DNA from 4 places in the Paenibacillus vulneris genome. Region 4 is predicted to be linked to each of the others. Evidence: riboswitches for the same ligand, from Rfam matches in the RefSeq annotation. Region 4 holds a riboswitch; each other region holds the start of a gene.
What was found. Region 4 has a riboswitch for cyclic di-GMP ahead of ABEA66_RS23640 (hypothetical protein). Riboswitches for the same ligand answer to the same signal wherever they lie in the genome.
Positions count from the first base shown of each region.

Region 1: another riboswitch for cyclic di-GMP. It lies ahead of ABEA66_RS10545 (methyl-accepting chemotaxis protein); the one in region 4 lies ahead of ABEA66_RS23640 (hypothetical protein).
Region 2: another riboswitch for cyclic di-GMP. It lies ahead of ABEA66_RS02535 (methyl-accepting chemotaxis protein); the one in region 4 lies ahead of ABEA66_RS23640 (hypothetical protein).
Region 3: another riboswitch for cyclic di-GMP. It lies ahead of ABEA66_RS27355 (response regulator); the one in region 4 lies ahead of ABEA66_RS23640 (hypothetical protein).

Region 1 covers NZ_BAABJG010000010.1:71,859-74,957, reverse strand. Annotated here, with positions in the region: gene ABEA66_RS10555 (beta-galactosidase) at 1-119, shown strand, start outside; gene ABEA66_RS10550 (ADP-heptose synthase) at 321-827, shown strand; cyclic di-GMP riboswitch class I at 1,237-1,335, shown strand; gene ABEA66_RS10545 (methyl-accepting chemotaxis protein) at 1,409-3,099, shown strand, end outside.
Region 2 covers NZ_BAABJG010000003.1:245,617-248,715, reverse strand. Annotated here, with positions in the region: gene ABEA66_RS02535 (methyl-accepting chemotaxis protein) at 1-1,597, opposite strand, end outside; cyclic di-GMP riboswitch class I at 1,729-1,813, opposite strand; gene ABEA66_RS02530 (BMP family protein) at 2,089-3,099, shown strand, end outside.
Region 3 covers NZ_BAABJG010000035.1:47,836-50,934, forward strand. Annotated here, with positions in the region: gene ABEA66_RS27350 (hypothetical protein) at 1-507, opposite strand, end outside; gene ABEA66_RS27355 (response regulator) at 733-1,446, opposite strand; cyclic di-GMP riboswitch class I at 1,532-1,617, opposite strand; gene ABEA66_RS36435 (S-layer homology domain-containing protein) at 1,786-2,088, opposite strand; gene ABEA66_RS27360 (sensor histidine kinase) at 2,128-2,436, opposite strand; gene ABEA66_RS27365 (histidine kinase) at 2,503-2,679, opposite strand; gene ABEA66_RS27370 (sensor histidine kinase) at 2,785-3,099, opposite strand, start outside.
Region 4 covers NZ_BAABJG010000027.1:160,389-163,487, forward strand. Annotated here, with positions in the region: gene ABEA66_RS23635 (MDR family MFS transporter) at 1-1,103, shown strand, start outside; cyclic di-GMP riboswitch class I at 1,185-1,275, shown strand; gene ABEA66_RS23640 (hypothetical protein) at 1,376-1,675, shown strand; gene ABEA66_RS23645 (nuclear transport factor 2 family protein) at 1,804-2,217, opposite strand; gene ABEA66_RS23650 (LysR family transcriptional regulator) at 2,377-3,099, opposite strand, start outside.

The sequences.
Region 1 (3,099 bases), on a different contig from region 4:
CAACGGCAATTGATCTGGGCGAAGCGGTATATTGGGAGCTGTTGGAAGGAAAGGAGCATACGGGCCTATCGGAGCTTCCGTCCAAAGGGGTCTGGATCCTGCAGAACGAAGCCCGCTGATGGCTTCCGTCCGTTGCTCGTGTATTGACTTAAGACGGTATACGCAAAGCCCGGCAATGAAGGCCAATGGCCCGGATTGCCGGGCCTATTTGCATGGAAGGGCCTTGTTCGGATGTGTTAAGGCTGCATTAATGCTATAATGGGATATTAGAGCGTTACAATCTAAGAAAAGTCATTACAGATAGAGAGGGGGACGGAGCGATGCCCAAAAGCTTTGTCATAGAGGCTGTGATGCTTGCTGTGTATGGAGAAATGCTCGTTCCGAGCCAACCGGTAGAATACCTCGTTCCTTACACCACGATTCGGGAGCTGTATGAGCTGAAGGACAGCAAGGAACCGATCATGCCGGATCCAAGAGATGAAGCGCATGTAAGAGGGAAAATTGCCGAGCTGATCGGGCTGCTGGAGGAGCCGTTGAACCGGAAAAGAATGGAGCGCGCCGTGAATGTTCCTTGGGCCAAAAGTCCACCGATGCCGATCAATGATGTGGTAACGTTAACAATGGTAAACTCTTACGACAACGAAGAGTTTGGCGAATCGTTCGATCCGATCGAAACGGAGCTGATTTTGACATCCATAAAAGAGCAGGTGCCGATTTTGACGGATCAGCCGGATTTTATTGAAAAGGTAATCGAGGCGGCGATTCAGGTCCAGGTTTATGATTTGGATGATTTTGAGTTTGCGGTCGAGGAGGATGGGACAATATAGTCCTATTCTGGAACAATATTGAAAATAAACTTATTTTTATGACTAAAAGCCGCTGAACAAGCGGTTTTTTTTGTTTCATTAGGAAGGTATATCCAGTTCTTCAGAGCGATAGTCAGCTGATTTTTCAAGGACAGCTTCTTCTTTAGCACGGATTTATAGGAACGGAATCACATACGTTTTTTTGACAAGTTTCCAAACATTTACTGGCATTCTTGTCGAAAGAACAAATGGATTGTCAAAAAATGTATTGACTGTAGTATTGAGTATTATGTACTATGTATACAAAAGTAAAATATTTCATTGCTCCTACGTGCATCCAAAGACCTACATAAGCTCGCAATCGTATTAGTACAACGGCAGCTAGAGGTGATGTTGAGACAAGACTGCGTTCCTGTATTTGACAATTTCATAAGCAAAAAGGTAAACCCATTCGAAAGATGGAGACACAAAGCCACGGGTCTAAGGTTTCGATGCTGAATAAGGAAACTATGATAGCCGGGTTGCCAAAACAGAGGATGTTTGTATATTTTGGCTATTCAATTTTGAATAGCCATTTTTTATTAAAAGTTGGGGAGAGGACTATGAAAACCAAACGAATGTCAGTCATTTTCCAGAGTCAAACCTGGAGAAGCTTCAAACTGCAGCTCATGCTTGCCGTTATTGCCATTATTTTTGTAACGGTAGCCGTCGTCGGCGGCTTTATGTACAAGTCGTCTGCAGATATGCTCAAGCAGGACATTGAATTGAACGTCAGCCAGCAGCTGGAGCTAAACGCGCAGCTCATTACACAATGGCGCGACAGAGTGACGGCGGAGGCGAATGGAATTACCGGCCTGCCGGCTTTTGTGAAAGGCAATTCCTTTGACGAGCGTGTCGGCGTGCTGCAGGGTTACTTATCGAGAAACTCCGATTTCCTGCGCTTCTCGCTTTTTGATACGCAGGGGCAGGGGCAGCAGATTGAGAAGAAGGCTCTCGGCGCCAAGTTCGATATCAGCTCCCGTGATTATTATAAGGAGGCGTTAACGGGGAAAACGCTGATCAGCGAGCCGATGATTTCCAAGGCCGATAACAGCATGATCATGAACGTCGCTGCTCCTCTCCGTGACGCTAATGGTACCGTAACCGGCGTCATTACGGGCGCCATCGGACGCGAGCAAATCGCAGCCATCGTTCAGCGCATTCAGTTCGGCAAAACCGGTTATGCCTACATGGTTAACGATAAAGGCGATATTTTGGCTCATCCGGATGCGAGCAAGGTGCTGACGGAGAACATTCTGGAAACGGCAGCGACCCCCGAGCAGAAAGCCGGCTATGAGCAATTTTTGCAAATGCAGGAGCCGTTTATCGGCTATATCCAAGAGGATGGCTCCAAGCATCTGGTGGGTGCACGTCAAATCCCGGACAGCGTCTGGAAGCTGGTGGTCACGGCGCCTTATTCTGAATTTACCGAGTCTCTGGACAGCATGTGGCTCCGGACGCTGCTGATTGCCTTCGTCATCATGGTTATTGGCATCGCCATCGCCTTGCTGCTGGGACAAACGATGTCTCAAGGCATTGTTAGAGTAGGACAAGCGATGAACCAACTGGCGCAGGGAGATCTGAAGCAGCATTTGCAGGTCCGTTCGCGTAATGAAGTAGGACAGCTGGCTGAGGACTTTAACACCATGACCGAGAACTTGAGGAATTTGATCGGGCAAGTCTCGCTGAATTCCGAGCAGCTTGCAGCCACCTTCGAGGAGCTGTCCGCCAGTGCGGATCAGAACTCCGTCGCTTCCCAGCAGATAGCCCAATCGATACAGAGGGTAGCGGAGGGAGCGGACGTGCAGGCCCATGGAGCCATGCAAAGCGCCAGTGCGATGGAAGAAATGGCTACCGGTGTACAGCGTATCGCTCAAGGCACTTCCGTCATGGCCGAAAGTGCGTTAAAGACCTCGGAGGAGTCGGAAAAAGGGAAGGAACAAGTGGAGAAAATCTCCTACCAGATGGACAATATCCACGACAAGGTTACGGAATGTACTGCGGTTATTAACCGTCTGGACGCGAAATCGCAGGAGATTGGCGACATTATCAAGCTGATAACGGAAATCTCCGCCCAAACGAACCTGTTGGCCCTCAATGCTGCTATTGAAGCTGCGCGTGCCGGGGAACAGGGCCGGGGCTTTGCGGTAGTCGCACAGGAAGTCAGAAAGCTCGCCGAGCAATCGGCTCAATCCGCGAACGAAATTACCGAATTGATCCGGGAAGTTCGCAACGATACGGTTCTTGCGGTTGA
Region 2 (3,099 bases), on a different contig from region 4:
CACTTTCCGTCTTCGAGAAGGCGGCTTCTGTAATGCTGCTCATATCATGGAGAGAAGCGGTAATCTCCTCGGTGCCTGCCGACATTTGCTCCGATGCCGCAGAGACCTCCTGCATCTGATAAGCGACCTGCTGCACCGCATTCATAATGTTGCGGAAAGCTTCTCCCGCCTCCTGCATGATCACGGTTCCATGCTCTACTTCTTTGCTGCCTTTCTCCATGGCGATCACCGCAGAACGGGTTTCACCTTGAATTTGCTGAATAATCTCCGCGATCTGCTCCGCCGATTGCCGCGACTGCTCCGCCAGCTTCCGAACCTCGTCGGCTACGACGACAAAGCCTCTTCCGTGTTCGCCCGCTCGCGCAGCTTCAATGGCGGCATTCAACGCAAGCAGATTGGTTTGCATCGAAATATCAGTAATAACATCGACAATTTGACCGATTTCATCGGAACGTTTCCCCAGTTGATTAACCACCTTGGCTGAATCGCTCACGGATTCCCGGATCATATCCATTTGGGACATGGCTTTCTGGATCGAAATGTTGCCTTCCTCAGCTTCCTTGGAAGCTTCCATGGACATGGCGGATACGTTGCCCGAAAATTCTGCAATCCGATTAATGCCGGTCGCCATCTCTTCCATTGCTCTTACGCTCTCGGTAGTACTCTGCATCTGCTGATCTGCGCCTCCGGCAATGTCCTGAATGGCCGCAACGACATGATGGGTGGTTTGGGCGGATTGCTCCGAGCTCGCTGCTAATTGCTCCGAGCTTGCAGACAAGTTCTGAGATTCATAGACGATCTTCGCAATGATTTCTCTAAGGCTCGCGATCATTCCGTTGAAATCCTTCGAAAGAAGACCGATTTCGTCTTTGGATTGGTATGTAGCGTTAACCGTTAAGTCCCCGTCCTGCGCTTTAGCCATCAATTGCTGGATACTGCGGACCGGTCTGGTGATCATATTAGCAACGCCATACCCGATCAAGGAGCAAAGAACAACGGCAAGCACTGTAACAACAATGATGATGGAAGTTGCCACCTTGGAGCTTTCAATACTTTTATCGTAAAAGATTTTGGCATCCTCTTCATTGTACTTAACAACGTTCTCCAGGCTTTGAATCATCTCCGCACGGATCGGCTTGAACGAATTTACATATTCCTTATGCGCCGCTTCTTTTTGGTTGGCAACGGCCAATTCATCTACTTTTTTCTTGGCATCGTTGTTTTTAGGGATTAAATCGACGAAGTGCTGGTACTGCTCCTGTGCTCTCGGGGACAACGTGATTTGTTCGAGATTTTTTCGTATAGCCTGATTTTTATCGCGGGTTTGAGTAATTTGCTGTTGAATTTGTTTAATAATCGCTTCATCTTTCGCCAGCAGCAATTCAAGCTGCAAGGAATCCATTTGCGAATTACCGAACAGAAGCCCTTCAACAAGACTATTCGGGATCAAGGTTTCTTCGTACATAACGCGGGCATTGTTAGCCATCTTGTCCATGACGAAATAGCCTGTAATGCCGATAATGAGCAGGAACACGATGGAAAGCCCCAGCATTCCGCCTATTTTCGTTTTGATTCGCAAGTTCTGGATAAACTTCATGATCCAAGCATCCCCCATTGAAATATTTGTGTAATGAGACACTAAACGCTTTATCACTTTAAAGAACTCAAACATTTTGACAAGGCAAAAAAAGTCCATCCCCAAAAAAAGGGATGGACTTCCCCCCATTTTTCGGTGGCCCGGCTGCCGTAGATCAAAATCCTTAGGCCCGAAGCTTTGCGTCCCCCTCTTTCGAGAAGTTTGCCTTTTTCGTGATATGGGTATATCGTTTGGCCAAAGTATAATATAGCGTTTTGAAAAATACAAGACCTCTTTACTAAAACTAAATACTTACTTTACGTACCGAAATGTCGAATTTTAGGATAATCGTCATGGTTGTCCTAGGGAAAATAGGCCTGCAAATGACGTTTTTCCGCGAAAATTGTTTCACCTCCTCTATTTCTTTTCGGCATAATTTGACAAAAAATGAAGTCTAGTTTATTCTCTGATTTGTCCGGACAAAACTACTTTTTGGAAACGAGGGGTACATCTTGAAAAAACTTCTTTCGAAATTGGCTTTGTCGAGCTTGGCTATGGCACTTGTATTTACATCCGGTTTAGCTACTGCAGAAGCTAGCAAGGACCCGTCTCACACCAATAATAAAAAGGCTAAAGTCGCCCTATTGATTCCAGGTTCATCCAAGGATGGCGGTTTTATGGAATCTGCTTACCGCGGATTGGTAAAGGCAGAAGAGGATTTCAGAATCAAAGCGACCTACGTGGAAAATATCCCGCATGATACCGCACAAATCGCGGATGCATTGCGTCAATTGGCTAAGAAAAATCCGGATATGATCATTGCTCATGCAGGGCAAAGCTCGGAAGCAGTGAAGCTCGTAGCCAAGGAATATCCAAAAATAAAATTTGTGAATACACAAACGAATTTGACCGGCAACAACCTGTCCAGCTATCAAGTTAAGCAAGAAGAATCCGCATGGCTGGCGGGCGCAGCAGCAGGACTTTTGACTAAAACCAACGTAGTTTCCCATATTTCCGGCGCACGCGTAGGTCCCGGCCTAGCGGGACGCGCGGCCTTTGCCGACGGTGTGAAATACACGAATCCTAACGCAACGCTCCTTACCACGTTTACAGGCAATCAGGAAGATGCTGACCTAGCGAAAAGAGTTGCACAAGCCCAAATTAACGCGGGTTCGGATATGATCTTCACCATGCTGAACATGGCCCGTAACGGCGTTACCGAAGCGGCACGCGAGAACGGCGTATACCAATTCGCTAACGTTCGCGATTATTATGCCGATGCACCTGATGTTTTCATTGGATCTGCGATTTCGGATGCAAGCCTGACTGTATACGGAGCAATTAAAGATTTGACGGAAGGCACATGGAAGCCGAATACGGTGAAAAAAATCGGGCTTGAGAATCCGGATGCCGTTCGTCTTGCCCTGTCACCTATTGTTCCACAAGATGTGAAGGACAAAATTGCAGCTTTCGCCGATAAAATCAAATCTGGTGAAATTGTGATTCCTACCGAATACACCGGT
Region 3 (3,099 bases), on a different contig from region 4:
CATGTAGATTTTGCGTAAAATTCGCTTCCGATGATAGAAGTATGCGCGGCGGGAAAGTGCCAGGCGGCTCATGGCTTCTGAGGACGCCAGATTATCAAAATATCTCAACCGAACAAATAAGCCCTCTTCCGAGGTGAGCGCCGTGAGAGCGTAGTCGATCAGACCGATTCTGGATAGCAACAATGGGATTTCATGTTCAGTGATCTGTATGCGTCGAATGACCGTTCGCAATACCGTTTCCTGTTTTCTGCTGCTATGAGCCGCAACCATATCCAGGGTGCGCGTCAATTCTGGGATGTAAGTGAGTTCGGATTGAACATACTTCAATCTCGCTTTCCAGTCCTTATAGGACTTTAGCCATGATTCAACTTTCTCGTAGGGAATGGAGACCGGGTCCGCGACATCACAAATCCCTCCTTGCTGTGCATGCTTTCTTAACGTTTTCCGCCAGTTTCGGCAGTCAATCGACTTCGTTGTACGTTGTTCACTCTCCATTTCTATCGTCATCTTCCCTTCTTTTCTAGTTTGGCATAAGTTGACAAGGTACTATTTTCACAACCTTCGTTCCGCTTTTTACGACTCTCACCTCCGGTAAATTCCTCCTAATAATATCCATCTGCACCTACCATTTTACCTATAAAGCGCTTAAATATGGAGGGTGATTTTTTCATCACGCTATCAATTCATAAAGTGTCGAATGAACGCAAAATGACTCGAATCGAGTACGAATCGCTAACACATGATTCGATCATGCCGATCGTACAAGCCTCTTCGTTTTGCTTTTTCCGCCGCTTCATGAATGGAGCAAGCGTTGAATTTTCGAATGATGTTACGAACGTGCGATTTCATGGTGTTCGCTGTGACGCCTAATAACTCTCTGATCACCGGCTGTCTATAGCCCCAACCGATCAACTGCAAGATCTCTTTTTCAGTGGGCGTCAGCATTCGATGTAATTCTTTTCGCTTATCCAGCCCAATTTCATTACGGATAATGGATGCAACATCGGCATGAAGAGAAGGTTGCCCCCGATACGCTTCCCTTACGGCATTTACGACATCAGCATAGTTTATCTTGGTAATATAATTGATCGCCCCGGCTAGCACAGCTTCCACAATGATTTCAGGCTCGTAGAGGGAGGTCAAGATAATGATTGGCATTGATTTCATTTTCAGAACTTCGGAAATTGTATGGAGTCCATCCTGTTGCGATGAATGAAGTATCAGATCAAGAATCATCACGTCTAAATCCAATTGCACACTCGCTCGAATGGCCGATTCCTTGTTTGTTGCAATATGAAATATATTCATATCCGGCTCTGCATTGATAAGCCCCGCCATCCGTTGTTGCCAAATGGGGTCGCTGTCCACCAGCAATACTTGGATCTTGCCTTCTTTCCAACGCACGACTTCATCAACTTCTACGGCATAACTTGCACGCTCCTCCATCTTTTCATCACCTCATTGATTGTTCTGGAAAAACAAAAAAGACACGTACCCTCGGAAGGCCGTGCCTTTTCCTGACAGCATTAGAGAGGGTAACCCGGCGATCATTGCAAGCATGCGGAAGACCCGTGGCTTTGCGTCCCAGTCTTTCGAACTGGTTTGCCTTTTTCCTGTTGGAACTTGTCGTCATTCGTTATACTGCCCCATGTCCGTTGTTGTCTTTTTCATCACCACTAAGCATAATCCGGAAGCTCGCAAGGCTACGAAAGAAGATGCCTCGGGGCATCTCCTTTACATCTCGGTCGTCTTTGAAACACCCGTAACCGCTTCGTTCCTGTAACCTTAGCAGCATGGATACCGCTTCCGCCCGAGTGGCCGTAATGTCCGGAACGAATTTGCTGCCGTTCGGCCGTCAATAATACCTAGTTTGCGGATCGTTTCCACCGAGCCTTTTGCCCACCTCGGAATGTTTTCGTCATCAGCAAAGCCCGTTGTTGTATGCGAATTAAGTGAGACTTTCAGCGTTTTTGCGATCATCGATATCATCTCCGCTCGGGTGATCTGAGCATCCGGTCGGAAGCTGCCGTCCTCGTACCCGCTGACGATTCCCGCTTTTACAGCGAGAGCAACCGCCTGCTTGGCCAGTCACCGATCTTCGTCTGATCCGTGAAGGTAAGGGTTGCATCAGTTCCCTCCAATCTCAGTGCGTCTGCTAGCATAACCGTACATCCGCAGATCCATGCCGTATTCGTGTCTCAAACGCTTGTTGATGTTCAGCAGGCCGACGCCCTGACGCCTGTCCGATCCGGAAGCCGGCAGTCGACTTAGCTGTTCGCTCTCGATGCCGACACCGCTATCTTCAATCACAAACCAATATTCGCCCTCCGTTTCAAAAGTCGTCAATTTGACCGTTCCGCCTTCTATCCGATTGCCGATCTCGTGCCGAATCGCGTTTTCGACGAGCGGCTGCAGCAGCAGGGGAGGGATGCTCACCCGGTACATCCTCGAATTGTAAGCGATCCTTGAAGCGCGCTTTTTCAATATCGACGTATGTCCGGATCAGGTTGAACTCTTCACGAAAGCGATCCGCTTCTCCATATGGCTTAACCGGAAGCTGCCTCGCAAATAATCGACCAGATCCGCGGTCAATTTTCGCGAACGTTCCGCATCCGTATAACTTGATGCAACGACGTTGTACAAAAAATGCGGCTTGATCTGCGAATGCAGAAACGCCACTTCCAGATCGACCGCTGGTATGCTTCCCTTTTTAATTCAGATAATGAGGCGTCACGAAAGCGTACTCCGGTGCTTTGACCGGACGTTCGCTTAACAGGGAAGCTGCTATCGGTTTCCCGCGTTGCCTGCGATCGGCAGGGTGAATGTGAACGTCGTGCCGACGCCTTTCGTCGAAGATACCGTTACGGTTCCCTTTAGCAACTCGACCAGTTGTTTGACGATGGACAGCCCGAGCCCGAAGCCCCGGCGTTCCGCTCGCTCATCAAACAATTGGAACGCTTCGAACAGGTGCGGGATGTGCTGCGCTTCGATTCCTTCCCCCGTATCTTTGACCGAAACTTCAATCATGCTGCGATTCTCCGCCGCTGTGACGACAATGCTCCCGTTCACCGTATGCTTGACCGCGTTGTCCGAGCAGGT
Region 4 (3,099 bases):
CCAAGGATACGCAGCTCAGTCCCGTTCTCATAGGAATGATTATCGGATTAGGGCCGTTAGCCTCCACGGTAGGAGGATTCGTCGGCGGAGCGCTGTCAGACAGGCTGGGACGGAAAACCATCATGCTGGCGGCACTGTACGGATGGGTGCTCGTATTTTTTGGTTTTGCCTTGGTGAAGTCTCCGGTTGCATTCATGCTGCTCAATATGCTGAACGGACTTTGCCGTTCCTTATACGAACCGGTATCCCAGGCGTTAATGGCGGACGTGACGGTCAAGGAGAAACGGCTCAAGGTATTTTCCTTACGGTATATTGCCATTAATGTAGGCGTATCGGTGGGGCCGCTGCTCGGCGCTTTCTTCGGTACGATGGAAGCTTGGCTGCCATTTATGATTACGGGGTTATTTTATCTTCTGTATGCGGCAGGTCTGGGAGTGCTGCTGCGCAGGTTCGGCATCAAACGGATCGAGGGGGAGAAACGCAGCAGTGTAACGATATTATCCGCATGGAATATCGTACGAAAAGACAGGGTGTTCCGCTTTTATATCGGCGGCGCTATCATGGGAGCGATCGGATACTCCCAGATGACCGTGACCTTATCGCAGTATATTGAACAAAATATTGCCGGCGGCGCCTCATTATTCGCGCTGCTTATGAGCCTGAATGCCGTTGTCGTCGTGCTGCTTCAAGTTCCGTTGTCAAGACTGTTCGAACGGTGGGGGCCGATGACAGCTATTGCAATCGGGAACGTGATGTTTGCCGTAGGGGATATCGGATTCGCTCTGTCGGCGGGCTGGATCAGTTTTATGCTATCCATGTTCTTCTTCACGCTGGGAGAAATTCTGAATTATCCGCAGGCAAACGTACTGGTAGACCGGCTGGCACCGGAAGGCATGAGGGGCACTTATTTCGGTGCGCAATCGTTCAATAATTTGGGACATTTCATAGGTCCGATGGTGGGGGGCGTCCTTCTTACGCATTGGGGCGGATCGGGACTATTTGTCACAATGGCTGTGATTACCTTGTTCGGAACCTTATTCTACCGCAGGGGAGAACAAGTTTATAAATTAGGTCTAAAGTCCGTGGAAAATTTGCGAAATTAGGTATTAAAGAATATGTATTCCTTAGGGCCTATCTTATATGCTAGGAATGTCGTATTTTGTTGCGCGAATTGACAGATTTCGATCTCGAAAAGGCAAAGCAGGTGAAAGCTTGTGACGCAAAGCTACAGGGGCTACGAATCCTTGCAGAGGTTCTTGCCAGCCAGCTGCCGAAGGAACGGTGTTACGCATAGATAGCGGACTCCTGCCTAGGCTCAGAGGGGTCTTTTCGTCGTGTTTGGGTACGCAAAAGTTACAGTCAGGAGGGTCTCGCCATGTCGGGTGAAGAACGGGAGTTTATGACCAAGCAAGGCTTTTTTACAAAGCTCGGAAGCAATTTGATCGGCGTATATTTGTCTAATGAAGGACCCAAGATGTTTATTAACCAGGAAGTGTTCGAGCTGCAGCATCCCTGTTGGGACGTAGAGATGGTTATGGGTAAAAACAGCCATCTGCTGACCTTTTACTGGCGCGGGGAAGTGAAATTCTCGTTTCGGTGCGATTTCGTGAATGATTTGTTTTTGAGCCTGTACGATTATTTAAGCTGCAGACTCGAAGCAAGAAGGCTGGCTTAGCCGCCAAAAGGAATGCATTGCTGCAAGCAGCGGTGCATTCTTTTTTTTATATGGCTATTGAAATTAAACTGTTGTTTTTCGATCAAATAGGAAACCGCCTAATAGAAAGGCGGCCGATTTAGCTATTACTACTTTGAAATGTCAATAATAAAAGTAGTAATTTCTTTAATTTTTGTTTTGTTCAAACTGCTATTGAAACGATAAATATTGCAGAAAGCGTAGCTAATGTTGCCATCGAGTTTTAGGGTGCCATGTAAAGAACCGGAATATCCGTGCGTTATGATATTGCTAATAACTAGCTCCGTTGGTTTTTTATCCATCAGTTTTTCAAGCATTCTGAACACTTGATCCTTGCCCTGTAATACATTGCTGCCGATAAAATTCCATTGGATATTTTCTATGATGGTATCCGTGATGAAGCCAATATCGTTACGTACAAAGGCAGCATTAAACGCTCTAAGTAATTCTTTTTTTGTTGCATTTCCACAATCTTCTGCACAAATAATGTTCACTTGACCGTATCCAATGTTGCCCTCTGACATATTTCACTATCCCCTCTCAACCAAAAGGAATCCTCTTCGACCATAGTATTACACAAATGATAGAACCAATGCTCGGAAATATTAAAAACCAACATAGCCATACTGAAAAAGATGTTTGTCGGAGTTTAAAATTGTTCATAAGAAGCTGCTTCTATCCGGCTATTGAGCGGCAGGTCCGTCCTTCAGACAAAGATCAAGCATCGTTGTAGCCGCAATCGATAACGGGACATCCTTCAAGGTCACGATACCGATATGACGGGGAGGAATTTCGGGCTCCAGCAGCACCGGGAACAGCTCGCCCGAAGCCAGCTCATCGCTGACGAACTGCCTGGTGACGCAGGAAATGCCTAATCCTGCCTTGGCGAACTGGATCAGCAGATCCATGCTCCCCAGCTCGAATTCCGGAGTGATTCTAACTTGCTGACCATGGAAAAAACGTTCCACATATTGACGAATGCTGCTGTCCCGCTCGAGCATAATGAGCGGCTGCAGGGCCAGCTCGGCGGCTGTCACCGGCCTTTTCATCAGCTCGGCATAGCTTGCTCCGGCAACGAAGATATCATGCAGCGGCTTCCAGCTTCGAATGGTTAGCTGATGATCCTGAATGGGCAGATTCACGACCCCGAAATCGATCTTCCCTTCCTTTAAGAGCTTGACGGTTTCCTGCGTCGTACGGTTCGTTACATGCATCTTCACTTGCGGATAGCTATTGTGGAACGATTCCAGGTAAGGCATCAGCACGTGCTTACAAATGGTATCATTAGCTCCGATATGCACGACGCCGCCAAGCATCTGATGCATTTCCGTCAGCTTGCGCTCTCCTTCAGCCAGGAGCTGGAACGCTTGATCCACATAACGAAGCAGCACCTCCCCCTCTACGGT